3 regions of the Streptomyces sp. NPDC059443 genome follow, and region 3 is predicted to be linked to each of the others. Evidence: riboswitches for the same ligand, from Rfam matches in the RefSeq annotation. Region 3 holds a riboswitch; each other region holds the start of a gene.

Region 1 (9,811 bases), on a different contig from region 3:
GTTGTTGATGCCGAAGGACTCCTCCATCGGCGTCAGCTTGTACAGCTGCTCCAGCACGGCCTCGGGGTGGAAGCCGTTCTTGATCTCGATGACCAGGCGCAGGCCGTGCGAACGGTCGGTGAGGTCCTTGACGTCCGCGATGCCCTGGAGCTTCTTGGAGCCGACCAGGTCCTTGATCTTCGCGATGACCTTCTCGGGGCCGACCGTGAAGGGCAGTTCGGTGACGACCAGGCCCTTGCGGCGCGGGGTCACGTCCTCCAAGGCCACCGTCGAGCGGATCTTGAAGGTGCCGCGCCCGTTCTCGTAGGCGTCCTTGATGCCCGCGAGGCCCACGATCCGGCCGCCGGTGGGCAGGTCGGGACCCGGTACGAAGCGCATGAGCGCCTCCAGGTCCGCCTCCGGGTAGCGGATCAGGTGGCGGGCGGCCGCGATGACCTCGCCCAGGTTGTGCGGGGCCATGTTGGTGGCCATGCCGACCGCGATCCCGGACGCGCCGTTGACCAGCAGGTTCGGGTACGCGGCCGGGAGTACGACCGGCTCCCGCTCCTGGCCGTCGTAGTTCGCGGCGAAGTCGACGGTGTTCTCGTCGATGCCGTCCGTCATCAGCGACGCGGCGTCGGCCATCTTGGACTCGGTGTAGCGCATCGCGGCCGGCGGGTCGTCGTTGCCGAGCGAGCCGAAGTTGCCGTGGCCGTCGACCAGCGGGAGCCGCATGGAGAAGGGCTGCGCCATGCGCACGAGGGCGTCGTAGATCGACGCGTCTCCGTGCGGGTGCAGTTTGCCCATGACCTCGCCGACGACGCGCGCGCACTTGACGTAGCCGCGGTCGGGGCGCAGGCCCATCTCGTTCATCTGGTAGACGATGCGCCGGTGCACCGGCTTCATGCCGTCGCGTGCGTCGGGCAGGGCGCGGGAGTAGATCACCGAGTACGCGTACTCGAGGAAGGAGCCCTGCATTTCGTCGACGACGTCGATGTCGAGGATCTTCTCCTCGAAATCCTCCGGCGGCGGGGTCTTCGTGCTGCGGCGGGCCATCGCTGCGCGGCTCCTTAACCAAGAATCGGGATGAGCTGAGCTCTCACGGGGTGGGCTGGTGGGCCTGGCCGGGTTTCGGACAGGGGTGACGCGGACCATTGTGGCCCGAGGCACCGACAACGCCGACTCCGACCCAGGACTGGGCCGGGAACTTCTCCGGTCGCCGACACGCTTGCATACAGTGGCAGGTCTGACAGGAATCTCTGCATCGCGATCGAAGGGACCACATGCCCATGGGTCACACGGCCACAGCCCAGGCCGGCTCCGGCGGCCTCACAGCGACCGAGCACAGGCTGGCCAACGGCCTGCGCGTGGTGCTGTCCGAGGACCACCTGACCCCGGTCGCCGCGGTCTGCCTCTGGTACGACGTCGGCTCGCGCCACGAAGTCAAGGGGCGTACCGGCCTTGCTCACCTCTTCGAGCACCTGATGTTCCAGGGCTCGAAGAACGTGTCCGGCAACGACCACTTCGAACTGGTCCAGGGGGCCGGCGGCTCCCTCAACGGCACCACCAGCTTCGAGCGCACCAACTACTTCGAGACGATGCCGACGCACCAGCTGGAGCTCGCCCTGTGGCTGGAGGCGGACCGGATGGGCTCGCTGCTGGCCGCCCTGGACGAGGAGTCCATGGAGAACCAGCGCGACGTCGTCAAGAACGAGCGCCGCCAGCGCTACGACAACGTCCCGTACGGTACGGCCTTCGAGCGGCTGACCGCCCTCGCGTACCCGGAGGGCCACCCGTACCACCACACGCCGATCGGCTCGATGGCCGACCTGGACGCCGCGTCCCTGGAGGACGCGCGCACCTTCTTCCGTACGTACTACGCGCCCAACAACGCGGTGCTTTCGGTGGTCGGCGACATCGACCCCGAGCAGACGCTCGCCTGGGTCGAGAAGTACTTCGGCACCATCCCCGGCCACGACGGCAAGCAGCCGCCGCGCGACGGCTCGCTCCCCGACATCATGGGCGAGCAGCTGCGCGAGGAGATCGTCGAGGAGGTGCCGGCCCGCGCCCTGATGGCCGCCTACCGGCTCCCGCACGACGGCACCCGCGAGTGCGACGCCGCCGACGTGGCGCTGACCGTCCTCGGCAGCGGCGACTCCTCCCGGCTCCACAACCGCCTGGTCCGCCGCGACCAGAGCGCCGTCGCCGCCGGCTTCGGCATGCTGCGCCTGGCCGGTGCGCCCTCGCTCGGCTGGCTGGACGTCAAGACCTCCAGCGGGGTCGAGGTGCCCGCCATCGAGGCGGCCGTGGACGAGGAGCTCGCGCGGTTCGCCGCCGAGGGCCCGACGGCTGAGGAGATGGAGCGCGCGCAGGCCCAGCTGGAGCGCGAGTGGCTGGACCGGCTGAGCACGGTGTCCGGCCGCGCCGACGAACTGTGCCGCTTCGCGGTGCTGTTCGGCGACCCGCAGCTGGCGCTGACCGCCGTCCAGCGGGTCCTCGACATCACCGCCGAGGAGGTCCAGGCCGTGGCCGCGGCCCGACTGCGCCCGGACAACCGCGCGGTGCTCGTGTACGAGCCGATCGCGGCGGACGAGTCGGCCGATGCGGCCGAGAACAGCGACGAGAACGAGAACGAAGGGGCGGAGCAGTGAGCGACACCGCAGCCGACACCGCAGCCGTCACGATGACCTTCCACCCGCGGCCCCGGGCCGGCGAGCCGCAGCCGTGGGCCTTCCCGGCCCCCGACCGCGGGGTCCTGGCCAACGGCCTGACCCTGCTGCGCTGCCACCGGCCGGGCCAGCAGGTCATCGCCGTCGAGATCAACCTCGCCGCCCCGCTCGACGCGGAGCCCGAGGGCCTGGACGGCGTGGCCACCATCATGTCCCGCGCCCTGTCCGAGGGCACCGACAAGCGTTCCGCCGAGGAGTTCGCGGCCGAGCTGGAGCGCTGCGGAGCCACCCTCGACGCGCACGCCGACCACCCGGGCCTGCGGGTCTCCCTGGAGGTTCCGGCCTCCCGCCTGCACAAGGCGCTGGGGCTGGTCGCCGAGGCGCTGCGCGCGCCGGCCTTCGCCGACGCCGAGGTCGACCGCCTGGTGCGCAACCGGCTCGACGAGATCCCGCACGAGCTGGCCAACCCGCAGCGCCGCGCCGCCAAGCAGCTCTCGAAGGAGCTGTTCCCGGCGTCCCTGCGGATGTCCCGCCCGCGCCAGGGCACCGAGGACACGGTCGCGCGGATCGACTCCGCGGCCGTACGGGCCTTCTACGAGGCCCACGTACGCCCCGCGACCGCCACCGCGGTGATCGTCGGCGACCTGACCGGCATCGACCTGGACGCCGTCCTGGCCGACACCCTGGGCGCGTGGACCGGTGACACCACCGAGCCCCGCCCGGTCGCACCGATCACCGCCGACGACCGCGGCCGCGTGGTCATCGTGGACCGGCCCGGCGCCGTCCAGACGCAGTTGCTGATCGGCCGCATCGGGCCGGACCGGCACGACCGGGTCTGGGCGCCCCAGGTGCTCGGCACGTACTGCCTGGGCGGCACCCTCACCTCGCGCCTGGACAAGGTGCTGCGCGAGGAGAAGGGGTACACGTACGGCGTGCGCGCCTTCGGCCAGGTGCTGCGTTCCACCGCCGACGGCAAGGGCGCCTCGATGCTCGCCATCAGCGGCTCGGTGGACACCCCGAACACCGGCCCGGCGCTGGACGACCTCTGGAAGGTGCTGCGCACCCTCGCCGAGGGCGGCCTGACCGACGCCGAACGGGACGTGGCGGTACAGAACTTGGTGGGCGTGGCCCCGCTGAAGTTCGAGACGGCCGCCTCGGTCGCGGGCACCCTCGCCGACCAGGTCGAGCAGGAGCTCCCGGACGACTACCAGGCGCAGTTGTACGCGCGGCTCGCCGAAACGGGCACGGTGGAGGCCACTTCGGCGGTCGTCAGCGCCTTCCCGGTGGACCGCCTGGTCACGGTGCTGGTGGGCGACGCCTCGCAGATCGAGGAGCCGGTACGGGCCCTCGGGATCGGCGAGGTCACCGTGGTCACCAACTGACCGGACGGAAACCGTCCGTTCGGCGGTCACAGGAGGGGCTCTGGCGGCTTGTCCGCAGGGGCCCCTTTTGTCCGTTTGGTCGCGTGGTTGCTCGAATGTGGTGTGGCGTACGCAACAAAAGGGCGTGTCTGTTTGGCGATTGACTGATGATCCGCCTAGCGTCGGCCGTGCTGTCCGTCAGTTGTAACCGCCGCGTCCGCGGCACCGGACAGCGATCGCCGAGTCCCCGTCAGGCGCGAGCCTGGGGAGCCGGGGACCCACATGTGTCCCTGGGGTGAATCGGACCGCCTCGCGAGAGGGGGCCCGTAGGAGACCTTCCTGCTCCGAACCCGTCAGCTAACCCGGTAGGCGAGAGGGAAGGAAAGGATCAGCCCCTTCATGGCCTTTGGCAGTCGTGCCGCCGGTAAGCACCGTGGTTCCAGTCGTTTGAGCCGCAAGACCGCCGGCTACGCCGGTATAGCCGCCGTCGTCACCACCGGTGTCGTCGGCTCCCTGGCCGGCCCGGCGTTCGCCGCGGACAAGGCCCCCACCGTCGAGGACACCGGCCTGAACACCATCGTGGTGGCCGACGAACTCGCCGGCGAGATCCAGGCGCAGGCCCACTCCCAGCAGCGGGCCGCCGAGGCCGCCGCCGCCAAGGCGCAGGCCGAGGCCGACGCGAAGCAGCGGGCTGCCGAGGCCAAGGCGAAGGCCGAAGCCCGCGCCAAGGAAGAGCGTGACGCCGCCGAGCGCGCGGCCCGCGAAGAGGAGCGCAAGCGCCTCAACACCTTCGTGGCCCCGATCACGGACTCCTACGTCAGCACCCAGTACCACGCGGGCGGCGGCATGTGGTCCTCCGGCAGCCACACCGGCATCGACTTCCACGCCGCCTCCGGCACCGAGGTGCACGCGGTCGGCATGGGCACCGTGGTCGAGGCGGGCTGGGGCGGCGCGTACGGCAACAACGTCGTCATCAAGCACGCCGACGGCACCTACACCCAGTACGGCCACATGACCTCGCTGAGCGTCTCCGTCGGCCAGCAGGTGACCCCGGGCCAGCAGATCGGCCTGTCGGGCTCCACCGGCAACTCCAGCGGCCCGCACCTGCACTTCGAGGCCCGTTCCGGCGAGGCGTACGGCACGGACATCGACCCGGTCGCGTACCTGCGCTCCCACGGCGTCAACGTCTGACGCAGGCCGCACGACGCAGGCTGCACGACGCTCCGCCGCACGCGTGTCTTCCCGAAGGCCCCGGCTCTCTCCGAGCCGGGGCCTTCGCGTTGTGTGAATGTTTCGTATTTCCGGCCGTCCTCGGAAATTATCGTGTGTTGCAATAGAGTCGCAGTGCGTACAGCCATACGAAAAAGGCGGAGGTCCGGTCTTGCGTATTCCCGCGCACACGGTATGCACAGCAATCCGCGACGACATCGTCTCCGGGGTGTTCGAACCCGGTGGCCGGCTGACCGAGGAGGTGCTGGCCCGCCGGTACGGAGTCTCGCGCGTCCCGGTGCGCGAGGCACTGCGCACGCTGGAGTCCGAGGGGTTCGTGACCACCCGCCGGCACGCGGGCGCCTGCGTGGCCGAGCCGACCGAGCAGGAGGCGGCCGACCTCCTGGAACTGCGGATGCTGCTGGAGCCCCTGGCGGCCGCCCGGGCCGCCCGGCGCCGCGGCGAGGCCCACCTCAAGGTGCTGCGGGGGCTGGTCAGGCTGGGCCAGGAGAGGGCCAGGAGGGGGCAGGGGGAGGACCTGCGCTCCCTGGGCGGCTGGTTCCACGAGACGCTCGCCCAGGCGTCGGGCAGTCCGGGCCTGATCACGCTGCTCACCCAGATGCGCCACAAGCTGGCCTGGATGTACGTGGTGGAGTCCCCGGCGCGGCCGGTGGAGTCCTGGGCGGAGCACGGCGCGATCGTGGACGCGGTGGCCCGGGGCGACGCCGAGCGGGCCCGGACGCTGACCGCGGCCCACGTCGACCGCGCGGCGGGAGCGTACCGGATCAGGGTGAGGACTTTGCAACCTGCCGTAAACATGGCGAGCGGCCGGCATTAACAAACGCCGTATACAAAGGTCGGATATCCGCGGGGCATCGGGGGATATCACGGCCCGTGCAATTCGCGGAAATTCGTGTCCGGGTGCGCCGCGCGCATTTCCGGCCAAGCCTGCCGCCGGGCTGATTAACCAGCCGCGCGCGCCCGATTCGCGCGCCCGGTGCGGCTGAAACGCAGCGAAGCCGTTGCCCCCCGACGGTGGTCGGTCGGCAACGGCTTCGCCGTGCAAGTCCGCGAGGTCGAACCCGAGGGGTTCAGACGGTCTCGGGGAGCTCCTCAAGACCCTCGGCGACCAGCTTCGCGAGGCGGTCCAGTGCGGCCTCGGCGCCATCGGCCTCGGACGAGAGGACGATCTCCTCGCCGCCCTGGGCGCCCAGGCCCAGAACCGCCAGCATGGAGGCGGCGTTGACGGGGTCGCCGCCGGCCTTCGCGATGGTCACCGGGACGCCGGAAGCGGTCGTCGCGCGGACGAAGATCGAGGCGGGACGAGCGTGCAGGCCCTCGGCCCACCCGACGTTGACGCGGCGCTCTGCCATGGTGATGCCCTTCAGGTTCTTACGGTTGTCTAGACCAGTCTCTCACGACGCCCGGAATGGTCGGACCGACCTTCGGCCCGAAAATCCCGCCGTTCGACCTGTCCCAGCTTGCACTGATTCGGGACAGCTTGCCCGATGCGCCGCGCCCAGGCCACCCGAACCGTTCGAGCCTTAAGGTGGCCCCATGACCACCGAGTCGGACCCCTCGTACCCGGACCACTGGGAAGCCGACGTCGTCCTGCGCGACGGCGGAACCGCCCGGATCCGGCCCATCACCACCGACGACGCGGGCCGGCTGGTCAGCTTCTACGAGCAGGTCTCGGACGAGTCCAAGTACTACCGCTTCTTCGCTCCTTATCCCCGGCTCTCCGACCGCGACGTGCACCGCTTCACGCACCACGACTACGTGGACCGCGTGGGCCTCGCCGCGACGATCGGGGGCGAGTTCATCGGCACCGTCCGCTTCGACCGGATCGGCTCCGACGGCCGCCCGGCCAACGGGCCCTCCGACGAGGCCGAGGTGGCCTTCCTCGTCCAGGACGCCCACCAGGGCCGCGGGGTCGCCTCGGCGCTGCTCGAACACATCGGCGCCGTGGCGCGCGAGCGCGGCATCCGGCGCTTCGCCGCCGAGGTGCTGCCCGCCAACACCAAGATGATCAAGGTGTTCACGGACGTCGGCTACCAGCAGAAGCGCAGCTTCGAGGACGGCTCCGTCCACCTCACCCTCGATCTCGAACCCACCGCCGAGTCCCTCGCCGTGCAGCGCGCCCGCGAACAGCGCGCCGAGGCCCGGTCCGTGCAACGGCTCCTCGCCCCCGGATCGGTGGCGGTGATCGGAGTCAGCCGCTCCGGCGGGGGAGTGGGCGCGGCCGCCCTGCGCAACCTGCGCGACAGCGGTTTCCACGGCCACCTCTACGCCGTCAACGAGGCGTGCGCCCCCGGCATCGCGAGCGGCCTGCTGGACGGCGTACGGGCCTACCGCACGGTCGGCGACATCGGAGCCCCGGTCGACCTCGCGGTGATCGCCGTCCCCGCCGAACGGGTCCCGGAGGCGGTGGCGGCCTGCGGTGAGCACGGGGTGCAGGGGCTGGTGGTGCTGTCCGCCGGATACGGCGAGAGCGGGCCCGAAGGCCTGGCCCGCCAGCGCGAACTGGTGCGGCAGGTGCGCTCGTACGGGATGCGGCTGATCGGGCCGAACGCCTTCGGGGTGATCAACACCGCGCCCGAGGTGGGGCTGAACGCCTCGCTCGCCCCGGCCCCGGCCCCCGCGCGGGGACGGGTCGGCCTGTTCACGCAGTCCGGGGCGATCGGCATCGCGCTGCTCTCGGGGCTGCTGCGGCGCGGGGAAGGGCTGTCCTCCTTCGTCTCCGCCGGGAACCGGGCGGACGTCTCGGGCAACGACATCCTCCAGTACTGGTACGACGACGAGGCGACCGACGTCGCGCTGATGTACCTGGAGACCCTGGGCAACCCGAGGAAGTTCACCCGGCTCGCGCGGCGCACGGCGGCCGTCAAGCCGGTGGTCGTCGCCAAGGGCGGCCGCCACACCCCCGCCGGACACGTGGTCCCCGGCACCCGGCTGCCCGAGGCGACCGTGTCGGAGCTGCTGCGGCAGGCCGGCGTGATCCGCGTCGACACCGTCACGGAGCTGGTGGACGTCGGCCTGCTGCTGGCCTCGCAGCCCGTACCGGCCGGACCGCGGGTGGCGATCCTCGGGAACTCCGAGTCGCTCGGGGTGCTCACCTACGACGCGTGCCTGACGGAGGGGCTGCGGCCGCTGGCGCCGCTGGACCTGACCACCGCCGCTTCGCCGGAGGACTTCCGCAAGGCGGTCGCCGCGGCGCTGGCCTCGCCGGACAACGACGCGGTGGTCGTCACCGCGATCCCCTGGGTGAGCGAGCAGACCCTGGCCGACGACCTGGCGGAGGCCTTGCGGGCGGCGGTCGCGGAGCACCCCGGCAAGCCGGTGGCCGTCGTCCACGTGGAACTGGGCGCCCTGGCCGAAGCCCTTTCGGCGGCCACGGCCCCCGCGGGCACCTTCCCCCACCCCGCCCTCTCCCCGTACGGGGGCTCCGCGCCCTCCGCCCCGGCCGGGCCGCAAAGCCTGCCGGCGGGCCCGGACGCACCCGGCGGCGACGCGATCCGGATCCCCAGCTACCCCGCCGCCGAGCGGGCCGTCAAGGCCGTGGCCGAGGCCGTGCGGTACGGACAGTGGCGGCGGGCCACCGCCGAGGCCGGGCAGGTGCCCGAGTACGAGGACATCGACGAGAGCGGGGCCGCCGGACAGCTCTCCCGGCTGCTGGCGCACGTAGGGGACACGGAGGCGCTCCAGCTCCCGGACCCCGACGCCCGCGAGCTGCTGGCCCGGTACGGGATCCGGGTGCTGCCCACGCTCCCCGCCCCCAGCGCGGACTCCGCCGCCCGCGCCGCCCAGGTCCTCGGCTACCCCGTGGCCCTGAAGACCACCGCCCCCCACCTGCGCCACCGCTCCGACCTCGGCGGCGTACGCCTCGACCTCAACACCGAGGCCGACCTGCGCCGGGCCTACGGGGAGCTCACCGAAGCGCTGGGCAGACCGCAGGAGCTGCTCCCCGTGGTCCAGTCCATGGTTCCCCGGGGCGTCGACACCGTCGTCCGCTCCGTCATCGATCCCGCGGCCGGCGCCGTCCTCTCCTTCGGGCTCGCCGGAGTCGCCTCCGAACTGCTCGGCGACACCGCCCACCGGCTGGTCCCCGCCACCGACCGGGACGCGGCCGGCCTGATCCGCTCCATCCGCACCGCCCCGCTCCTCTTCGGCTGGCGCGGCAGCGACCCCGTGGACACCCCGGCCCTGGAGGAACTGCTCCTGCGCCTGTCCCGCCTCGTCGACGACCACCCGGAGGTGGTCGGGGTGGCCCTGGAGCCCGTGGTCGTCGCCACCGACGGGCTCTCCGTGCTCAGCGCGACCGTCCGCGTCGCCCACCCGCCCGCCCGCGGGGACCTCGGGCCGCGGACCCTGCCCAGCTACTGAGCCCCGGACCGGCGCGGGCCGGTGCGGACCGGGGCGGTCCGGGGCGGTCCGGGGCGGCCGGGGTGCCCCGAACGGGCCTTAGGATGGACCTCATGGCGAAATCCGGTACGACGACCCAGGGGCTGCGCACGGCGATCGAGCGCAGCGGCTACTACCCGGCCCTCGTGGCCGAGGCCGTGGAGGCCGCGGTGGGCGGCGAGCCGATCTTCT
Region 2 (9,811 bases), on a different contig from region 3:
TTCCAACGCGTCTACTCCTCCATGGACCGGGTCCTCGTGCACTCCGCGAGCTTCGGCTCCAACGCGCAGGCGATGGCGGCCGGGCTCGCGGTGCTCTCCGTCATGGACGACGAGGGGGTGGTGGCCAACGCCCGGGCGATGGGCGACCTGCTGCGCGGCCGGCTCGCCGCGCTCGTGGACGAGTACGAGCTGCTCCACGAGGTACGGGGGCGCGGGCTGATGATCGGCATCGAGTTCGGCCGGCCCTCCTCGCTGGGGCTGCGGAGCCGGTGGACCATGCTGCAGGCGGCCCGCAAGGGGCTGTTCGCGCAGATGGTCGTGGTGCCGCTGCTGCGCAAGCACCGGATCCTCACGCAGGTGTCGGGGGACCACCTGGAAGTGATCAAGCTCATTCCGCCGCTGATCGTGGACGAGGCGGACGTGGACCGGTTCGTCGGGGCCTTCCGCGAGGTCATGGACGAGGCGCACGGCGGTGGCGCGCTGATGTGGGACTTCGGCAGGACGCTGGTGAAGCAGGCCGTCGCGAACCGGTGAACTGGTGAACCGGCGGTCCGGGGCGAGCGCCGGGCCGCCGAACCGGCCGCCGGGGCGACGGCCTGCCTCGCGGGACGTCAGTCCAGCAGCCGGTCGCGGAGCCGGTCGAGGGTCTCGGGCGCGAGCCCGAGGCCCTCGGCGAGGTAGCGCTCCACCCCGCCCCACTCCTCCTCGACGGTCTCGAAGGCCGCGGTCAGGTACTGGGCGCGGGCGTCGAAGAGCGGGGCGAGCAGTTCGAGCACCTCGGGGGTGCGGACCGGGGCCTCGTCGGTGCTCCGGCGGACCCGGTACTGGTTGTGCGGGGCGTTCGACTCCAGGTAGTCCGTGACGATCGCCTCCCGCTCGACGCCCAGCGCGAGCAGGACGACGGCGATCGACAGGCCGGCCCGGTCCTTGCCGGCCGCGCAGTGCAGGAGGGCCGGGACGCTGTCCTCGGCGAGGGCGTGCACCACCCTGCTGTGCTCGGCGGTGCGGGTCTTGATGATCCCGCGATAGGAACGCATCATCCGCTCGACGGCCTTGCCGTCACCCAGGACCTCGTGGAGCTGGCCGGCTTCCCCGTCGCGGACCATCTTCCAGAACTCACGACCGTCGGCCGGGTCCGACAGCGGGATGTTCACGTTCCGCACGCCGGGTAGCTCGACGTCCGGGCCTTCCAGCGCCTGGTCGGCGGCGTTGCGGAAGTCGAAGACGGTGTGCAGCCCGAGCGAGCCGAGGAATTCCGCGCCGGTTTCGGTGGCATGTGCGAGATGTCCGCTTCGGAACAGTCGTCCCGGCTTGACCTTCCGGCCGTCCGTGGTCGGCATCCCGCCCACGTCACGGAAGTTGCGCACTCCGGTCCGTTCCGGATCGGGCTGCGGGGTCTGGGGTATCCGCTGGGTCACAGGGGCTCCTCCGTGTCGTCGTCGAGAGTGTCCGAATTACGCTACTTGGGAACAACTTGCCATGGCGAGAGGCGAGATCGGACACCTCCCCGTGAGCCAGATCATACGGTGACCGTGAGTGCCTGATCGTTAATGCCGAATTGCCTTGTCGGGGCGGCTGTTGAAGGCAGGGAATGGACACAGGGTGACCGGAATTCCGGCGGGCCGTCATTCCTGAGAATCCTTCAGTGAATTCGTGACTTGTTCTGTGCGGCCGGACTCGATTACGTTCGCGATCGATCCGGATGGACCGCCTAATCCTGCCGCCGTCCGGCAACCGCACCCGACTATTCACGCGCGTGGCAGGAGCGGGGGAACCAGGTAAGCCGCTGTTCCCGATCCCCACCGGATCTTTACAACGGGACAGCTCGGGGTGAAGCCGTACACGCACCGTTCACCGGCGCGGATATGGCCGGACATCTCCCGTCCGAACCCGACAGCTCACCTCGCAGGCGTCGGAGAGGAATTCGCCATGACCGCAACGGGTAAGCACCGCCGCCCGAAGTCCCGCTCGATATCCCGAGGTTTCGCCGTTGCGGGCACCGGCGGCGCGGCCCTCGCGCTCCCGCTGCTGGGGGCCGCCGGAGCCCACGCGGCCGGCGCCCCGGCCGCCGCACCTGCCACCGTGCCGGTCCAGGCGGCGCGGGCCGCCCAGGTGCCGGCCGCGCTCCAGGCCGCTCCGGCCGCGGCGCAGGCCGCCCCCACCGTCTACACGGTGGTGCCGGGGGACTACCTCTCCAAGATCGCCGCGCGGCAGCACCTCACCGGTGGCTGGGAGCGGCTCTACGCGGACAACCGCGAGGCCGTGGGCTCCGACCCGTCGCTGATCCACCCGGGCCTCAAGCTGACCCTCGGCGCCGGCGCCGGCGGCGCGGCCCCGGCGGCCGAGCAGGCGCCGGCGCCGGCCGGGAAGCCTTCTTCCGCCGCGGCTGACACCTCGTCGGACGACTCCTCGGCTTCCGCTGACGACTCCTCGGACTCTTCGGACTCTTCGGGCGCTTCGGGCGCTTCGACGGCCGAGGCCCCGGCCGCCCCCGCCCCCAAGGCGGCCCCCGTCAAGCAGCAGCAGGAGGCTCCGGCCTCCGCCGGGTTCGTCGCCCCGGTCAGCGGCGGCACCTCCACCCCGTACAAGGCCGCCGGTTCCATGTGGTCCAGCGGCTACCACACGGGTGTCGACTTCATCGCGAGCACCGGCACCACCGTCAAGGCCGTCGGCGCGGGGACGGTCGTTTCGGCCGGCTGGGGCGGCGCGTACGGCAACGAGGTGGTCATCCGCCACGCGGACGGCAAGTACAGCCAGTACGGCCACCTCTCCCAGCTGTCCGTCTCGGTCGGCCAGAGCGTCACCGCCGGGCAGCGCATCGGCCTCTCCGGCGCCACCGGCAACGTGACCGGCCCGCACCTCCACTTCGAGATCCGCACGGGGCCCTCGTACGGCTCGGACATCGACCCGCTGGCCTACCTGCGGTCGAAGGGCGTCAGCATCTGACCCGTCCGACCCGTCCGACCCGTCTGAGGCCGGGACCCGAAGGGGGTCCCGGCCTCACGTGCGGTATTCCTCGTGCGGCGGGTGGCAAAGATCACGGTCCGTCAACCCTTGGCTACGGTCGCGTAGGTCGGGCGCCGGGGTGAAGGATGTGGTCCCGTGGCAGCGACGACGACGACAGTGACGACGACACTCAAGACCATCGGCTCGTACGCGGCGATCGGGGACAGCTTCACCGAAGGCGTCGGCGACCCGGGACCCGGGGAAACGTTCGTCGGCTGGGCGGACCGGCTGGCCGTACTCCTGGCCGATCAGCGCGAAGAGCACGACTTCCGGTACGCGAACCTGGCCGTCCGGGGCCGGCTCCTGGACCAGATCGTGGCCGAGCAGGTCTCCCGGGCCAAGGAGCTCGCACCGGACCTGGTGACCTTCTGCGCGGGCGGCAACGACATCATCCGGCCCGGCAGCGATCCGGACGACGTGGCGCAGCGGTTCGAGGCGGCGGTCGCCGACCTCACCGGATCGGTCGGCCAGGTGATGATCACGACCGGGTTCGACACCCGCGACGTGCCGGTCCTCAAACACATGCGGGGCAAGATCGCGACGTACAGCGCGCACGTGCGTTCCATCGCCGACCGGTACGAGTGCCCCGTGCTCGACCTCTGGTCGCTGAAGTCCGTACAGGACCGGCGGGCCTGGGACGACGACCGGCTGCACCTCTCGCCCGAGGGCCACACGCGGGTCGCCCTGCGCGCCGCCCAGGTGCTCGGCCTGGACACCCCGGCCGATCCGGACCAGCCGTGGCCGCCGATGCGGCCGCGCGGCTCGGTGGACGTGACCCGCGACAACATCCAGTGGGCGCGCGAGTACCTGGTGCCGTGGATCGGGCGGCGGCTGCGCGGGGAGTCCTCCGGGGACCATGTGGAGCCCAAGCGGCCGGACCTGCTGCCGCTGTAGGACGTGCCGACGGGCGCGGGTACGCGGGCGGGGCGGGGTGCCGGGGCGCGTCCGGGAGCGCGAAATGGAATCCTTCGGTAGTGCGGTGCGTTGGGATGGTGGTAAGCCATGAGAACGTCCTGTCCCCACCCCTCCCAGGAGGCGCCTTGACCGGCTCCCGTCCCTTGCGTCCACGGCTGCGCGCCCTGCGGCCCGAAGCCTTCGGCGCCGACCCGTCCGGTGCCCGGCTGGACCGGATCCGGAGCTCGCCGAACTTCGCCGACGGCGTGTTCCAGAATCCCGTCGGGGCCCGGACCAGGCCCTCCGGTTCGATGGCGGAGTTCGCCAAGATCTACTTCCACAAGGAGCAGCGCCTCCGGCGCAATCCCGGCGCGCCCATCCCGGTCTACCCGACGACCCTCGCCGAGCTGGCGAAGCCGCCGGCCAGCGGGCTCAGGCTGACCTGGATGGGGCACTCCAGCGTGCTCGCCGAGATCGACGGGCGCCGGGTGCTGTTCGACCCGGTCTGGGGCGACCGGTGCTCTCCCTTCCCCTTCGCCGGCCCCAAGCGACTGCACCCGGTGCCGGTCCCGCTGGCCTCGCTGGGCGAGGTCGACGTCGTGGTGATCTCGCACGACCACTACGACCACCTCGACCTGCCGACCATCAAGGAACTGGCCGGGACGGACACGATCTTCGCGGTCCCGCTCGGCGTCGGAGCCCATCTGGAGCGCTGGGGCGTCCCGGCCGACCGGGTGCGCGAGCTCGACTGGAACGAGACCACCAAGGTCGCCGGGCTCTCCCTGACGGCCACCCCGGCCCGCCACTTCTGCGGGCGCGGCCTGCGCAACCAGCAGTTCACCCTGTGGGCGTCCTGGGTGGTCGCGGGGGACGAGCACCGGGTGTACCACAGCGGGGACACGGGGTACTTCCCCGGATTCAAGGAGATCGGCGCCGCGCACGGGCCGTTCGACGCCACGATGATCCAGATCGGGGCCTACTCCGAATACTGGCCGGACATCCACATGACCCCGGAGGAGGGCATGCGCGCCCACCTCGACCTCCAGGGCGGGGTGCCGCACGGCACGATGCTGCCGATCCACTGGGGCACCTTCAACCTGGCCCCGCACCCGTGGGACGAGCCGGGCGAGGGCACGGTGGCCGCGGCGGATGGTGCCGGGGCGGCGATCGCCCTGCCGGTGCCGGGGCAGCCGTTCGAGCCGGGCGCGGCGGACGTGCCCGCCGGGGCGTGGTGGCGGCCGTTCGTGGCGGCGGGGCCGGTGGCTGCGTCCGCACCTGCGGCCGCGTCCGGGCCCGCCTCTGGGGCTGCCGCGTCCGGGCCCGTGCCTGTGTCCGAGCCCGTGTCCGAGCCTCTGAAGACGGTCACCCCGCCGGCGGGCCGCGAGGAGCCGGAGGCGGTGGGCTCGTAGGGCTGGTGGGCTCGTAGGGCTACGGGCTCTACGAGCTCCGTGGGGCCTTCGGGCTCCCGATCGCGCAGAGCGGACCCTCCTGGCGCAGGAGGGTCCGCTCTCGGCATGCCGCTCGGCTCGTGGAGCTACCGCTTGTGCCCGTGCTGCACGTCCAGGCACAGCGCCCAGACGTCGGAGTAGCTGCCCGCTGAGGGCGAACCACCGCTGTGGGTGGCGGCCGTCCAGTACGACGGGTCGGCGCCGCCGTCGCCGACCGGGGTGCCCGCGGCGTCGCTGGGGAAGCTGCCGTTGAGGTGGGGGCCGCCCGAGGTCGCCTTGCTGAAGTCGGTCGTGGTCACGTTGCCGCCGCTGATCGCGGCGCCCCCGCTGACCAGCTGCCCTTCCCCGCGGGAGCAGCCGGCCGTCGCGGTCTGTCCCGTCGAGGCCGTGTTCGGGCCGCTGACCTCGGTGAAGTGGACCGTCGTGGAGACGTGCTTGAGGCTGATGTCGCCCGTGCTGCAGATCGCGTAGGCGTAGGTCATGTTGTCAGCGCCGCGTCCGCCGCCGATCCCCCCGACAGCCGTCCAGGAGTCGGGGTCCCGCTCGCCGTCGCCCGCGGCGATCGAGCCGAAGTGGTGCCCGGCGTCGTTGAAGGTGGGGAAGGAGGCGATCGGCTTCAGGCTGCCGACGCTGGCCGGGGTGGTGCGGGCTCCGCCGCCGATCAGGACCGTGTTGGCCGGGCAGGTCGCCGTCACGAGCTTGGACGAGAGCCCGGAGGTCGGTCCGACGGCCTTGTTCATGACCACCTGGGTGTGCCTGATGAGGTTGCTGTGCAGGCAGATGACGTACGGGGTGGTGGAGAAGGCGGTGCTGCTGCGGCTCCCGCTCCCGCCGAACGCCATCCAGTGCGTGGCGTCGCTGCCGACGATCCCCGGCGCGTCGGTGTACTCGGTGGCGCCGTCGGCACTGGGCACCATGCCCATCACGTGATTGCCGTTGGACATCTCGTCGTCGCCGATGGCCTGGTCGGCACCGCCGCCCGAGACGAGCCCGTCGGCGCAGTCCGCGTGCGAGGAGACCCCGGTGAAGGGGGTCGGCGGGCCCATGGTGGCCCCGGGGCTGGTGACGGTGACGTCGACGGTCTTGGCGTACGCGGCTCCCGGCACCGCCACGGTCAGCAGGGCGGCCAGGATCAGGGCCTTGCCCGTGGCGGAGCCCCGCCGGAATTTCGTGCTCATCGGATTCTCTCTCTTGACGTTCATGTGCGGGGTCGGCCCTCCGGCTGTTCGGAGCCGGTGCCTCAGACGCCGTCGTTGGCGCACAGTGCCCAGGCGTCGGTGTAGGTGCCGGGCGAGGACTGGCCTCCGGTGTGGGCGGAGGCCGTCCAGTAGGCGGCCGTGGTGGTTCCGTCGCCGACCGGGGTGCCGCCGGAGTTGCTGGGGAAGCTGCCGTTGAGGTGGTCGCCGCCCGAACCCGGACCGGTGAAGTCCGTGGTCGTCACACTGCCTCCGCTGATCGCGGCGCCGCCGCTGACCAGGTTCCCGTCACCGCCGCCGCAGCCCGCGGTCGCCGTCTGTCCGGTGCTGCCGGAGGTCGGGCCGCTCACCTCCGTGTAGCGGACCTTCACGGTGGCGCCGCTGACGTTGATGCCGCTTCCGCTGCAGATCGCGTAGGCGTAGGTGTAGTTGGCGGCGTTGGCGCCGGAGTCCCAGCCGACCGCCGTCCAGGAGTCGGGGTTTGTCTCTCCGTCCGCCGCGGCCTTCGCGCCGAAGTCGTGGGCGGAGTTGTTGAAGGTGGGGAAGCTCGCGATCGACTTCAAGCTGCCCGTGTTGCCCGGGGTGGTACGGGCGCCGCCGCCGAGCAGGCGGGTGTTGGCCGGACAGGTCGCCGTGACGCGGCCCACCGTCACCCCGGCGGTGGGGGTGTTGGCCTTGTTCATGACGACCTGGGTGTGGTTGATCAGGCTGCTGGTGAAGCACATCGCGTAGGGGGTGGTGGAGAAGGAGGCGTTGACCTGGCCCCCGCTTCCGCCGATGCCGAGCCAGTGCGTCACGTCGGTGCCGACGACACCGGTGGAGCCGGTGTATTCGGTGGTGCCGTCGGAGCTGGGCGAGGTGCCGTTGACGTGGTTGCCGTTCACGCTCGCGCCGGTGCCGATGGCCTGGTTGATCCCGCCGCCGGAGGCGAGGCCGGAGGTGCAGTCCGCGTGGGTCGATATCTCGGAGTTGGCCGCGGCGGGGCCGCTGGTGGCCCCGGGGGTCTTCACGGTCACGCTCACGGTGTTGGCGTAGGCGGTTCCCGGTACGGCCAGGGCCAGTACGGAACCCAGGATCAGCGCCTTGCCCGTGGCGTAACGGCGCAACAGTCCTGTCTTCATGTGGATCTCCCCATGTGGTGGGCGGTAAGCGGGATGTGGTGTGCGGTGTGCGGGATGCGCTGGGCCTTGAAGGTGCACGGCAGGGCGCGGCGCGGGTCCGGGGCCGGGCCCCGGGGGCAGGGGCGGCGGGCGTCGTCGGTGCGGAGCTGTCACGGCATCTGGAGCTGTCACGGCATCACAACGGCCGCCTGCCTCGCGGATGTACGCCGCTCAGGGGCAGACCAGGGGTTCGGACCGGCCATTTCGCCACTCTGTCGTGAGCAGCGCATGCGGACTCTAACAGTCCTTCTGGGTTGCATCTACATAGGAGATATGCAGGTTTGAGTGGCAGATGCCGAGATTGAATATGTGACTCCCGGGTAGCCGGCCGCGGCCCCCGGGGAGGGCGGGGGGCGAGGTGCGGGTGCGCGTCGAGGGGTGTCGGCGCGCGCCTCCGGCGCCGGGGCGTGTGCGCCCACGGCGCATTCGGGCTGTCGTGCGAGCGCTCCATCGGGAGCGGGAAGCACCCGGGGCAAGTTCCCCAACTGGGCGTCCAGGGCGGGATCGTGCGGTCTAGCGTGGGTATCCGGTGATCAACACCGGCACCCGGGACGCCCGGGGGCCGGGCCCCACTGACCGAGGACGCCGATGTCCGGACTCCGCGCCGCCCGCCACGCCCCGTCGAGACATGCCGTCACCGGTCCCGGCCGGCAGATACGCCCCCAGCTGGTCCGCTCCGCCGTGCTGCCCACGCTCGCCGCCGGGCTCAGCGGTGCGGCCGCGGTGATCTTCACGCTCCAGCTCGGCGGCGGCGCCGGCGACCGCGACGCCAGGCTCTGGCCGGTGCTCACCGGCTGCGCCCTGCTCGTGGTCGGCGCGCTCGCGGCCGCTCTGCTCGGTGCCCAGCGCGCGGCCAACTCCGTCCGCGACCGCTGCGAGGCCCTGCGCCGCTCCAGCGTCCGCGGCCGCCAGGAGCTGCGTACGGCCGCCGAGCGGCTGGAGCGCGGGGAGGTGCCCGGCCGTCCGGTGCGCGGTGGGCCCGGAGGGCCGGGGCTGGGCGGTGACACGGGGCGCGTGGACGAGTTCTGGCTGCTCGCCCAGGAGCTGCGCGGAGCGCGCGAACAGGCCTACGTGACCCTGGTCCGCCTCGGCGGCCCGGTCACCCCGTCCGACAGCGACCGCAAGGTCGAGGTCTTCGTCAACCTCGCGCGCCGCCTCCAATCGCTCGTCCACCGCGAGATCTCGCTGCTGGACGACCTGGAGGACACGGTCGAGGACCCGGACCTGCTCAAGGAGCTCTTCCACGTCGACCACCTCGCCACCCGGATCCGCCGCCACGCCGAGAACCTCGCCGTACTCGGCGGCGCCGCCTCGCGCCGCCAGTGGACCCGGCCCATCGACCTGAGCGAAGTACTGCGCTCCTCGGTCGCGGAGGTCGAGCAGTACACCCGGGTCAAGGTGGTGCCCCCGGCGGGAGGCACCGTACGCGGCCACGCCGTCGCCGACGTCGTGCACCTGCTCGCCGAACTCGTCGAGAACGCCACCGTGTTCTCGGCTCCCGACACCGATGTCGTGGTGCGTGCGGAGCGGGTCACCGCCGGAATCGCGGTCGAGGTGGAGGACCGGGGGCTCGGCATGCCGCCCGAGGAGGCCCACCGGATGAACGCCCTGCTCGGCGACCCCGACCAGATCAGCGTCCGGCACCTGCTGGCGGACGGGCGGATCGGCCTGTTCGTCGTCTCGGCGCTGGCGCGGCGGCACGGGATCGCCGTGGAGCTCAAGTCCAACATCTACGGCGGGGTGCTGGCCGTCCTCGTCCTGCCCCAGGAACTGCTGGGGGCGGAGGCCCCGTCCGCCGCCGACGCGCTCGGCGGCTCGCGGGCCACCTCGTGGGGATCAGGGGGATCCGGGGGAACCGGCGAGGGGGCGGGTGCGCAGCCGCCGCCGCTGGAGCCGGTACGGGTGGGCCTGCCCAGGCCGGAGCCGTCCCCTGGCCCCGGGGCCCAACCGGTTCCCGCGCCCCAGTCCGTCCCGCCGGGGGTACCCGCATGGGCCGTTGACGTGGTCGGCGCGAAGCCCCGTACGGCGCCTCGGCGGGTCGAGGCGCTCGCGGAGCCGGAACCGGAACCGGTCTTCGAAGCCGTCGCCGAGCGGGCCGCGACCGTGC
Region 3 (9,811 bases):
ACGGACCCAGGAGATCGGCATGCTGCGCGCGATCGGCCTCGACCGCAGCCGGGTCAAGAACATGATCCGCCTAGAGGCGGTGGTCATCTCGCTCTTCGGCGCGGTCCTCGGCGTCGCCATCGGCATCTTCCTCGCCTGGGCGGTGGGCACCACCATCGCCAAGAGCATTCCGGACTACTCCCTGGTCCTGCCCTGGGACCGGATCGGCATCTTCCTCCTGCTGGCCGGCGTGGTCGGCGTGCTGGCGGCCATGTGGCCCGCCCGCAGCGCGGCCCGGCTGAACATGCTGACCGCGATCAAGACCGAGTAGCACCGGCCGGACGAACGGCGAAGGGCCCCGCGACCTCCACGGCCGCGGGGCCCTTCGCCTTCGCCGTTCCCGTTCCCCTACCGCTGCGCCGGCCACTCCCGGGCCCGCAGCGGCATCCCGGAGTCCGCCCGGCCCGGCCCCTCGCTGCGCACCGCGAGCACCTGGTTGACCCCGAGCCGGTTGTGCTCGAAGCCGAGCGCCGAGGCGGCCATGTACAGCTTCCAGACCCGGGCCCGGCCGGGCGAGGTCAGCCGGACCGCCTCCTCCCAGTGCTCCTCCAGCCGTGCCACCCAGGCCCGCAGGGTGAGCGCGTAGTGCTCGCGCAGCGCCTCCACGTCGCGGACCTCGAAGCCGGCCCGCTCCAGTTCGCCCACGGTGGTGCCGAGCGGGGAGAGCTCGCCGTCGGGGAAGACGTAGGCGTCTATGAACTCGTCGATGCGGTACGCCTCTTCGTCCGGCTCGGGGCGCCGGGCGATCTGGTGGTTCAGCAGCCGGCCGCCGGGCCGCAGCAGCCCGTACAGGGTGTGGGCGTACGCGCGGTAGCGGTCGGCGCCCACGTGCTCGGCCATGCCGATGGAGGAAATGGCCTCGTACGGGCCGTCCTTGACGTCCCGGTAGTCCTGGATCCGGATGTCCACCAGGTCCGCCAGCCCCTCCTCGGCGACCCGCTTGCGGGCGTACGCGGCCTGCTCGCGCGAGAGCGTGATCCCGGTGACCCTGGCCCCGTACTCGCGGGCCGCGTGCAGGGCCATGGAGCCCCAGCCGCAGCCGACGTCCAGGAGCCGGTCGCCGGGCTTGAGGGCGAGCTTGCGGCAGACCAGGTCGAGCTTGTCGCGCTGGGCCTCCTCCAGGGTGCCGCCGGGGCTCCAGTAGGCGCAGGAGTACACCATCGAGGGGCCGAGGACATGGGCGTAGAACTCGTTGCCCACGTCGTAGTGGTGGCTGATGGCCGCGCGGTCGCGGCCCTTGGTGTGGCGCGGCCCGCCGCGGCGCAGGGCCTCCTCGGGCGGCGGAGCGGGCGCCGGCCAGGGCCGCGCGAGGCCCACGAGGTCCCGTACGGCGGCGCGCGCCGCGGGATCGCGCAGCAGCGCGAGCGTTCCGGCGGAAGCCTCGGGCGACGGTTCCTCGCCGGGGGGACGGCCGCGCTCCCACAGCAGGGGCGCCACCCGGTCCAGGAGGGCGAACAGATCGCCCTCCACGGTCATGTCCCCCGAGACCCAGGCCCGTGCCAGCCCCAGTTCGCCCGGCTTCCACAGCAGGCGGCGCAGGGCACGGCGGCTGTGGAAGACGAGTACGGGGCCGGTGGGCGGGCCCGCTTCGCTGCCGTCCCAGGCCCGGACCCGCACGGGCAGGGGGGCGCCGAGCAGGGTCTCGGCCACAGCGGCCAGCCGCGGCGCGGCGTCGGTCATGGCACACCTCCATAACGGTCCGACCCAAGCGTCTACCCCACCTCGGCGGCGGACAATCCGCCGGACACGCCGAAGGGGCCGCCCGCACCACGGATGGCGGGCGGCCCCTTCGGGGTCACGCTGGGGGAGTTCGGCCGGAGCCGGTCAGGAGGCCTTGGCCTTCTCGGCCGGGGCAGCGGCGGCGGCCGGAGCCGGCGCCGGCTTGGCGGCCTCGTAGAACTCCTCGCGGGGGGTCTCCAGGGCACCGAGGGAGACGACCTCGCGCTTGAGGAACATGGCGAGGGTCCAGTCGGCGAAGACGCGGATCTTGCGGTTCCAGGTCGGCATGGCCATGCCGTGGTAGCCACGGTGCATGTACCAGGCGAGCCGGCCCTTGAGCTTGATCTTCATCTTGCCCATGACGATCATCGCCACGCCCTTGTGGAGGCCGAGGCCCGCCACCGCACCCTTGTTGGAGTGCGAGTACGGCTTCTGCGGGAAGCCGCGCATCCCGGAGATGACGTTGTCGCCGAGGACCTTGGCCTGGCGCAGCGCGTGCTGGGCGTTCGGCGGGCACCAGGCGTTCTCCACGCCGGCCTTGCGGGCGGCGAGGTCGGGCACCTGGGCGTTGTCGCCGGCGGTCCAGATGTAGTCCGTGCCCTTGACCTGGAGGGTCGGCTCGGCGTCCACGTGGCCGCGCGGGCCCAGCGGCAGGCCGTAGCGGGCCAGCACCGGGTTGGGCTTGACGCCCGCGGTCCACACCAGGGTGTTGGAGTCGACCTCAAGGCCGTTCTTCAGCACCACGTGGCCGTCCACGCAGGAGTCCATGGAGGTGTTGAGGTAGATCTCGATGCCGCGGGACTCAAGGTGTTCCTTGCCCCAGGTGCCGAGCTTGGGCCCGACCTCGGGAAGGATCTTGTCGGCCGCGTCGACCAGGATGAAGCGCATGTCCTCGCGCTTGATGCTGGTGTAGTACTTCACGGCGTCGCGGGCCATGTCCTCGACCTCGCCTATCGTCTCGGCGCCGGCGAAGCCGCCGCCGACGAAGACGAAGGTGAGTGCCTTGCGGCGGACGTCCTCGTCCGTCGTGGACTCGGCCTTGTCCAGCTGCTCAAGGACGTGGTTGCGCAGGCCGATGCCCTCTTCGACGCCCTTCATGCCGATGCCCTGTTCGGCGAGGCCGGGGATCGGGAAGGTGCGGGAGATGGCGCCGAGCGCGATCACCAGGTAGTCGAAAGGCAGCTCGTACGCCTCGCCGACGAGCGGCGTGACGACGGCGACCTTGCGGTCCTGGTCGATGCTGGTGACCCGGCCGGTGAGGACCTCAGCCTTGGGAAGCACGCGTCGCAGCGGGACGACTACGTGCCGAGGCGAGATGCTGCCTGCGGCCACTTCGGGGAGGAAGGGCTGGTAGGTCATGTACGAGCGCGGGTCGACGACCGTGACGGTCGCCTCGCCGTAGCGCATCTTCTTCATGATGCGCTTGGCTGCGTACAGGCCTACGTACCCACCTCCTACAACGAGGATCCTGGGACGCTCCGTGGTGCTCATGGAACGAGTATCCAGCACCCCAAGGGGTGACGCTCGTGAGCCCCTTCACAAGGGGCTGGAGACCCTCTGCTACACTCCGCCGCCCACGTGACCGAGGTCATGGCGCGAAGCGGGAACCAGGGTGTAACGGGAGTCGTTGAAGACCAGGCCTGAACTGGCCTCCAGCCCTTTGGGCGGAGTAGACCACCGGGTTCGTGGATACCTACCGCCGGACCCTCGCGGCGGCCGCCATTCGCACGAACGCTCGTAAAAAGAAGGCCCGAGGGGCCCCCGAGTCACCCAAAAGGCGCCTCAAGAGCCCTCACGGGCATCTTTTCCTTGTGAAGAACTTCACGAAGTTCATGTGGACGACGGGACCTAAGGCCCCCGTAAGACCCTCGAAAGGGCCCGGACGCGCCCTCGGGGACCCCCGGAGACCCCCGGGACTCCCGTCAGCCCACCGACCAGGCGATGCCGTCCAGGATGTCGTGCTCCGAGACCACGACCTCCGTGGCGCCGATCCGCTCCATGATCGCCAGGAGGACCAGGGCGCCCGCGCCGATCACGTCGACGCGGCCCGGGTGCATCACCGGGATCGCCGCGCGCTCGGCGTGCGTCAGGGTCAGCATCCGCTCGCTGACCTCGCGGACCGTCTCGTAGGGGATCCGGGCGTGGTGGATCGCCGAGGAGTCGTACTCCGCCAGGCCGAGCGCGATCGCGGCGACCGTGGTCACCGAACCGGCCAGGCCCACCAGGGTGCGCGCCTCGGCCAGCGGGACGCTCTCGGCGGCCAGGTCCAGCGCCGCCTCGATGTCGGCCCGTATGGCGGCGACCTGCGCCTCGGACGGCGGGTCGGTGACGACCCCGTCGACGACCAGGTGGCGCTCGGTCATCCGGACGCAGCCGACGTCCACGGACCGGGCGGCCCGGACGTGCTCCTCGCCGACCACGAACTCGGTCGAGCCGCCGCCGATGTCCACCACCAGGAAGGGCTTCTCCAGGTGGTCGGTGCCCTTCAGCTCCTTCGTGGCCCCGGTGAAGGAGAACTCCGCCTCCTGGTCCCCGGTGATCACCTCGGGCTCGACGCCCAGGATGTCCAGCACGCCCCGGACGAACTCGTCCCGGTTCTCGGCGTCCCGGGAGGCCGAGGTGGCCACGAAGCGCAGGCGCTCGGCGCCGAGCTCCTTGATGACCGCCGCGTACTCGCGGCAGGCCGCGAAGGTGCGCTCCAGCGCCTCCGGGGCCAGCCGGCCCGTCTTGTCGACGCCCTGGCCGAGGCGGACCACCGTCATCCGGCGGTCCAGCTCGGCGAACTCGCCGGTCGAGGGGTCCAGGTCCGCGACGAGGAGACGGATGGAGTTCGTACCGCAGTCGACGGCCGCGACCCGGGTCACGCCCGCGACTCCTTCTGCTCCTCGCACGGGGCCTTCTCCGCGCACGGGGTGACGCAGGCGCCCTTGGCCCACCACTCGGGCAGCATCGCCAGGGCCTCGTCGCCGAACGGGTTCACGCCCGGGCCCGCGGCCAGCGAGTGGCCGACCAGCACGTGCAGGCACTTCACCCGGTCCGGCATGCCGCCGGCGCTCGGGAAGCCTTCGAGCACCTCGATGGCGTCGCGGCGGGTGATGTAGTCCTCGTGCGCGGCCCGGTAGGCGGCGGCCAGCTCCGGGTCCTCGGCGAGCCTGGCCTGCATCGCCTTCATCACGCCGTTGGCCTCCAGCGTGCCGATCGCACCGGCGGCGCGCGGGCAGGTCAGGTAGTACAGCGTCGGGAAGGGCGTGCCGTCGGGGAGCCGCGGGGCGGTCTCCACCACGTCCGGCTGCCCGCACGGGCAGCGGTGCGCGATGGCGCGCAGCCCGCGCGGCGGGCGGCCGAGCTGCTGCTGGAACGCCTCGATGTCGGCGGCGGTCGGCTCGGTCCGGTCGGTCTGGGGCGGGGGCGTCTGCATGCCTGGAGGAAGTCTTTTCGTAATCGTGGATGGGTGGGACTCAGTCGCCCGGGCGGTCGGCCTTGTCGACGCCGTCCCAGACGTTGGAGTACCAGGGCCGGTCGGTGGCGGCCTGTCCGCCGCGGCGGTGTTCGGCCGCCTCGGCTCCGGGGGCGTTCATGATGTAGCTGGTCTCCCCCGGCCGGACGAAGTGCAGGTGCTTGCGCGCCTGCTGCTCCGCGTACGCGTTGTCCTGCCAGCGGGCCTTCTCGTCGCGCAGCCGTTCCAGCCGGTCCCGCGCGGAGACGGCGGCCTTCTGCTGCTCCGCGATCTCCGAGCGCTGGGACACGTACTGGCGCATCGGATACGCGAGGGCGACGACCAGGGTACAGAGGACCAGGACGAGCAGGGCGGCCCGGCCGGTGAGCCGGCTGCGGCGGACCTGGCGGCGGGACTGCGAGCGGTAGACGTGCGCCGCGGTCCGCTCGCCCAGCTGCTTGAGCCTGGTCGCGGTCGAGAACGTGGCGAACCGGTCCCGGTTCCCGGCCATTGATCCGCCTCCCCTATATGCGCACTACGCAATACGTCCCCGCACACGGTACGGGACCGAGTGCGGGGACGTAGGGAGGCTAGGGCGTGATTAGCCCTTGAAGCGCGGGAAGGCGCTGCGGCCCGCGTACACCGCGGCGTCGTCGAGGATCTCCTCGATGCGCAGCAGCTGGTTGTACTTGGCGACGCGGTCCGAGCGGGCCGGGGCGCCGGTCTTGATCTGGCCGCAGTTCACGGCGACCGCGAGGTCGGCGATGGTGACGTCCTCGGTCTCGCCGGAGCGGTGCGACATCATGCACTTGAAGCCGTTGCGCTGGGCCATCTCGACGGCGTCCAGGGTCTCGGTCAGCGAACCGATCTGGTTCACCTTGACGAGCAGGGCGTTGGCCGAGCCCTCTTCGATACCGCGGGCGAGACGCTCCGGGTTGGTGACGAAGAGGTCGTCGCCGACGATCTGGACCTTGGAGCCCAGGCGGTCGGTGAGGGTCTTCCAGCCCGACCAGTCGTCCTCGAACAGCGGGTCCTCGATGGAGACCAGCGGGTACGCCTCGACGAGCTCGGCGTAGTAGTCGGTCATCTCGGCGGCCGAGCGGGACTGGCCCTCGAACTCGTACTTGCCGTCCTTGTAGAACTCGGACGCGGCGACGTCGAGCGCGAGCGCGATCTGGGTGCCCGGGACGTAGCCGGCCTGCTTGATGGCCTCGACGATGAGGTCGAGCGCGGCGCGGTTGGACTCCAGGTTCGGCGCGAAGCCGCCCTCGTCGCCCAGACCGGTGGAGAGGCCCTTGGTGTGCAGGACCTTCTTGAGGGTGTGGTAGACCTCGGCACCCCAGCGAAGGGCCTCGGAGAAGGACTCCGCGCCGATCGGGGCGATCATGAACTCCTGGATGTCGACGTTGGAGTCGGCGTGCGACCCACCGTTGAGGATGTTCATCATCGGAACGGGCAGCAGGTGCGCGTTCGGACCGCCGAGGTAGCGGAACAGCGGGAGGTCGGAGGCCTCGGACGCGGCGTGCGCGACGGCGAGGGAGACGCCGAGGATGGCGTTGGCGCCGAGGGAGCCCTTGTTCTCGGTGGCGTCCAGGTCGATCATCGCCTGGTCGATCAGGCGCTGCTCGGTGGCGTCGTAGCCGACGAGCTCCGGGCCGAGCTGCTCGATGACGGCGAGGACGGCCTTCTCGACACCCTTGCCCATGTAGCGGTTGGGGTCACCGTCACGGAGCTCTACGGCTTCGAACGCTCCGGTGGAGGCGCCGGACGGAACTGCAGCACGGCCGGTGCTGCCATCGTCGAGGCCAACCTCGACCTCGACCGTGGGGTTGCCTCGGGAGTCCAGGATTTCCCGGGCTACGACGACGTCGATGGACGGCACGAGCATCTCCTTCTGGGATGTGACGCTGAGTGTGCGGTGGCATGTCAGGCCGTGGGATGGCCTTGCCGCTTAGAGCCTAACCGGCTCCGAGCACTCGGCGACCCGACCGCCCGGGTCCTGGGACGAAAAAGGGCCTGAATGCCCCTCTTACGGGACATAGGGCTCTTGCCCGGAGGGGGCTGCCGGACCCGCCATCAGGAAAAACGTCGGGCACGCACCACCGCCCGGCGCGTGGGGGGTTACGCGCCGGGCGGTGGAAATCCTGCGTGTTGCGAACGCTATTGCGACTGTTGCCGCAGGGTTCAGCTGAGCTTCAGCTTCTGACCCGGGAAGATCAGGTCGGCGTCCGAGACGATGTCCTTGTTGAGCTCGAAGAGCTTCTCCCAGCCGCCGGAGACGTTGTTCGCCTCGGCGATGGTGCCCAGCGTGTCGCCGGACTTGACCTCGTAGGAGCCGTTGCCGGTCTTCGGGGCCTCGGTCTTCGGCTTGGACGGGGCGGCCGGACGCTCGGAGCGGTTGGCCGGAGCCTCGGAGCGCTTGGTCTCCTTCTTCGGCTCGGCCTTCTTCTCCTGCTTCTTCGTCTCGGTCTTCTTCGGGGCGGCCTCGGTCTCGCCACCACCGGTGTAGCCGGCGTTCGACAGGCCCACGCCACAGGACGGCCAGGCGCCCTTGCCCTGGCCCTTGAGGACCTTCTCGGCGATGGCTATCTGCTGGGACTTGGAGGCCTGGTTGGCCTGCGCGGCGTACGCCTTGCCGCCGTACGCGGCCCACGTGGAGGACGAGAACTGCAGGCCGCCGTAGTAGCCGTTGCCCGTGTTGATGGCCCAGTTGCCACCGGACTCGCAGGAGGCGACGCGGTCCCACTCGGCACCGGTCGCGGCGGAAGCGGTGCCCGCGGCCATCAGCGGAGCCGCGACGGCGACACCGGCGACGCCGGCCAGCGTGACGAGCCGGACGGCCTTGGAGCCGCGGCGGTGCTTGCCCTTGGCAGAAAGCAGCATGGAGTTCTCCTCACCGACGCCTTCGAGGTGAGCTGTCGGGTTCGGGCGAGTGAGTGCCCGGCCAGGCGACCTAGCGCCTGTCTTAACCCCTAGCCGGTTCCGTGACCGTCTCTCAACGGCCGGTTCCGGCGCCTACCTTGGTTCCCCCGCTCCTGCCTTCGGCGCTTGCGCGACGAGTGTTCCCTCCGTCCGCCGGCAGGATTCGGCGATGCGGTCGAAGGAGCCCGCGGTGGCGAGCGATTCAGAAGGTAGACAGGTCTCCCCCCGATGTTCAACGAGCGACATCGGGGGGAAACGGTGCCTACTTGCGCTCTCCGCGGGGGTGTTTGCGCAGGTGAGGGCGGGGTTTGCGGAACCCTCGGGACCTGACACGCCAGTTGACCGGAAGAGACACATGTCTCACTTACGGAAAACGGACAATCAGGTGGTTCCCGGGCGCCCCAAGTGTCCCTATTGGTGGGTTAGATCCAGGTTCTGACCAGGCGTGATCAGATCGGCGTCCTTGCCGATGACCTGCTCGTTGGCCTTGTAGAGCGCGTTCCAGCCGCCCTTCACACCCTTGGCGTCCGCGATGGCGGCCAGGCTGTCGCCCGCCTTCACGGTGTACGAGGGCTCCGACGCGGCATCAGATGTGACGGGCGCCTCAACCGCGGCCGGGCCGCGGTGCTTACCGGCACCCCCCGCCGGGGCGGCCGGGTCGGTGGTGGCCCCCGGGGTCGCCGGGACGGCCGGGTCGGCGGGCGTGACGGGCGTGACGGGCGCCGCCGGGTTTGCGGGAACGGCCGGCGCCGTGGGGTCCGCCGGGTGCGCGGGGTCGGCCGGATGCGCCGGGTGCGCGGGGTGCGTCGGATCCGTGGGCGTCACGGGCGCGGCCGGGTCCGTGGACGGCGCCGTCGGGACGGCGGGGTCCGCCGGGTGCGCGGGAGCCGTCGGGTCGCCCGGGAGCCCCGGAGGCGTCGCCGGGAGGTCCGGCATCGGCATGACGGGCAGCGGGTAGTCGGGCAGCAGGAAGGCCGGCGTGCCCGAAGGGGAGGGAGCCGGGGCCTTGGGGGCCGGCGCGGTCGGCGCCCCGAAGTCCGTGGAGGGCGCGGGCGTCCCGAGGTACGGAACGGAGCCGTCCGGACGGGAGACGGAGTGCGAGGCCGCGCTGCCGCCCCCGGGCAGGCCCGGATCCACCTCGGCGGCGGGCCCCTGCTGCGAGAGTCCGGCCGGCGCCCCGCACAGGGGCCACGCCTGGGGCCCCTGGGAGGCCAGCACCCGCTCGCCCACCGCGATCTGCTGGGACCGGCTGGCGAGGTCGGGGCGCTCGGCGAAGTCGAGCCCGCCGGCGTTCTTCCACTGCTCCTGGGTGAACTGCAGCCCGCCGTAAGCGCCGCTGCCGAAGTTCGCGCTCCAAGTACCGCCGCTCTCGCACTCGGCGACCTTGTCCCAGGTGGAGGTCTCGGCCGCGCTCGCGCCGGTGGCCGCGAGCAGCGGCAGGGCGAGGGCGGAGCCGGTGACTCCGGCGGTGACGACAAGTGCGGGCACCTGTCGGGGGCGTCTGTGGCGGCCGTTCCCGGAACGCATGAGGCTGCACCTTTCGCATAACGGCGGGGTAACGGCAGAACCTAGCGGCCTTCGAACGCCTGTCACAAGTTCAGACGTCCACTGACTTCCGGTCAGGCGGGTTTCAGGTGTTTTGGGGGGTGGAACGGGACTTCGCCGCGCGCGCCATCACCCTCAGGGGCGGGATCG

What was found. A riboswitch is a leader RNA that binds a small molecule or an ion and turns the genes downstream of it on or off. The one in region 3 is predicted to bind cyclic di-AMP.
Region 1: linked by a shared signal. The riboswitch ahead of ACFXDJ_RS13775 (M23 family metallopeptidase) and the one ahead of ACFXDJ_RS27540 (transglycosylase family protein) in region 3 are both predicted to bind cyclic di-AMP.
Region 2: linked by a shared signal. The riboswitch ahead of ACFXDJ_RS02690 (LysM peptidoglycan-binding domain-containing M23 family metallopeptidase) and the one ahead of ACFXDJ_RS27540 (transglycosylase family protein) in region 3 are both predicted to bind cyclic di-AMP.

The regions. Positions count from the first base shown of each region.
Region 1 is NZ_JBHYVM010000011.1:142,778-152,588, forward strand. It holds gene ACFXDJ_RS13760 (DNA topoisomerase (ATP-hydrolyzing) subunit A) at 1-1,035, opposite strand, end outside; gene ACFXDJ_RS13765 (M16 family metallopeptidase) at 1,269-2,630, shown strand; gene ACFXDJ_RS13770 (M16 family metallopeptidase) at 2,663-4,030, shown strand; cyclic di-AMP (ydaO/yuaA leader) riboswitch at 4,237-4,396, shown strand; gene ACFXDJ_RS13775 (M23 family metallopeptidase) at 4,409-5,200, shown strand; gene ACFXDJ_RS13780 (GntR family transcriptional regulator) at 5,391-6,056, shown strand; gene ACFXDJ_RS13785 (HPr family phosphocarrier protein) at 6,310-6,591, opposite strand; gene ACFXDJ_RS13790 (GNAT family N-acetyltransferase) at 6,776-9,601, shown strand; gene ACFXDJ_RS13795 (DUF5998 family protein) at 9,694-9,811, shown strand, end outside.
Region 2 is NZ_JBHYVM010000002.1:214,138-223,948, reverse strand. It holds gene ACFXDJ_RS02700 (aspartate aminotransferase family protein) at 1-534, shown strand, start outside; gene ACFXDJ_RS02695 (tyrosine-protein phosphatase) at 612-1,418, opposite strand; cyclic di-AMP (ydaO/yuaA leader) riboswitch at 1,732-1,925, shown strand; gene ACFXDJ_RS02690 (LysM peptidoglycan-binding domain-containing M23 family metallopeptidase) at 1,930-2,946, shown strand; gene ACFXDJ_RS02685 (SGNH/GDSL hydrolase family protein) at 3,103-3,900, shown strand; gene ACFXDJ_RS02680 (MBL fold metallo-hydrolase) at 4,047-5,309, shown strand; gene ACFXDJ_RS02675 (hypothetical protein) at 5,435-6,526, opposite strand; gene ACFXDJ_RS02670 (hypothetical protein) at 6,589-7,665, opposite strand; gene ACFXDJ_RS02665 (ATP-binding protein) at 8,293-9,811, shown strand, end outside.
Region 3 is NZ_JBHYVM010000033.1:20,245-30,055, forward strand. It holds gene ACFXDJ_RS27505 (ABC transporter permease) at 1-310, shown strand, start outside; gene ACFXDJ_RS27510 (class I SAM-dependent methyltransferase) at 388-1,719, opposite strand; gene ACFXDJ_RS27515 (NAD(P)/FAD-dependent oxidoreductase) at 1,864-3,249, opposite strand; gene ACFXDJ_RS27520 (exopolyphosphatase) at 3,681-4,622, opposite strand; gene ACFXDJ_RS27525 (DUF501 domain-containing protein) at 4,619-5,176, opposite strand; gene ACFXDJ_RS27530 (septum formation initiator family protein) at 5,217-5,705, opposite strand; gene eno (phosphopyruvate hydratase) at 5,796-7,082, opposite strand; gene ACFXDJ_RS27540 (transglycosylase family protein) at 7,379-8,077, opposite strand; cyclic di-AMP (ydaO/yuaA leader) riboswitch at 8,080-8,251, opposite strand; gene ACFXDJ_RS27545 (transglycosylase family protein) at 8,528-9,643, opposite strand; gene ACFXDJ_RS27550 (recombinase family protein) at 9,747-9,811, opposite strand, start outside.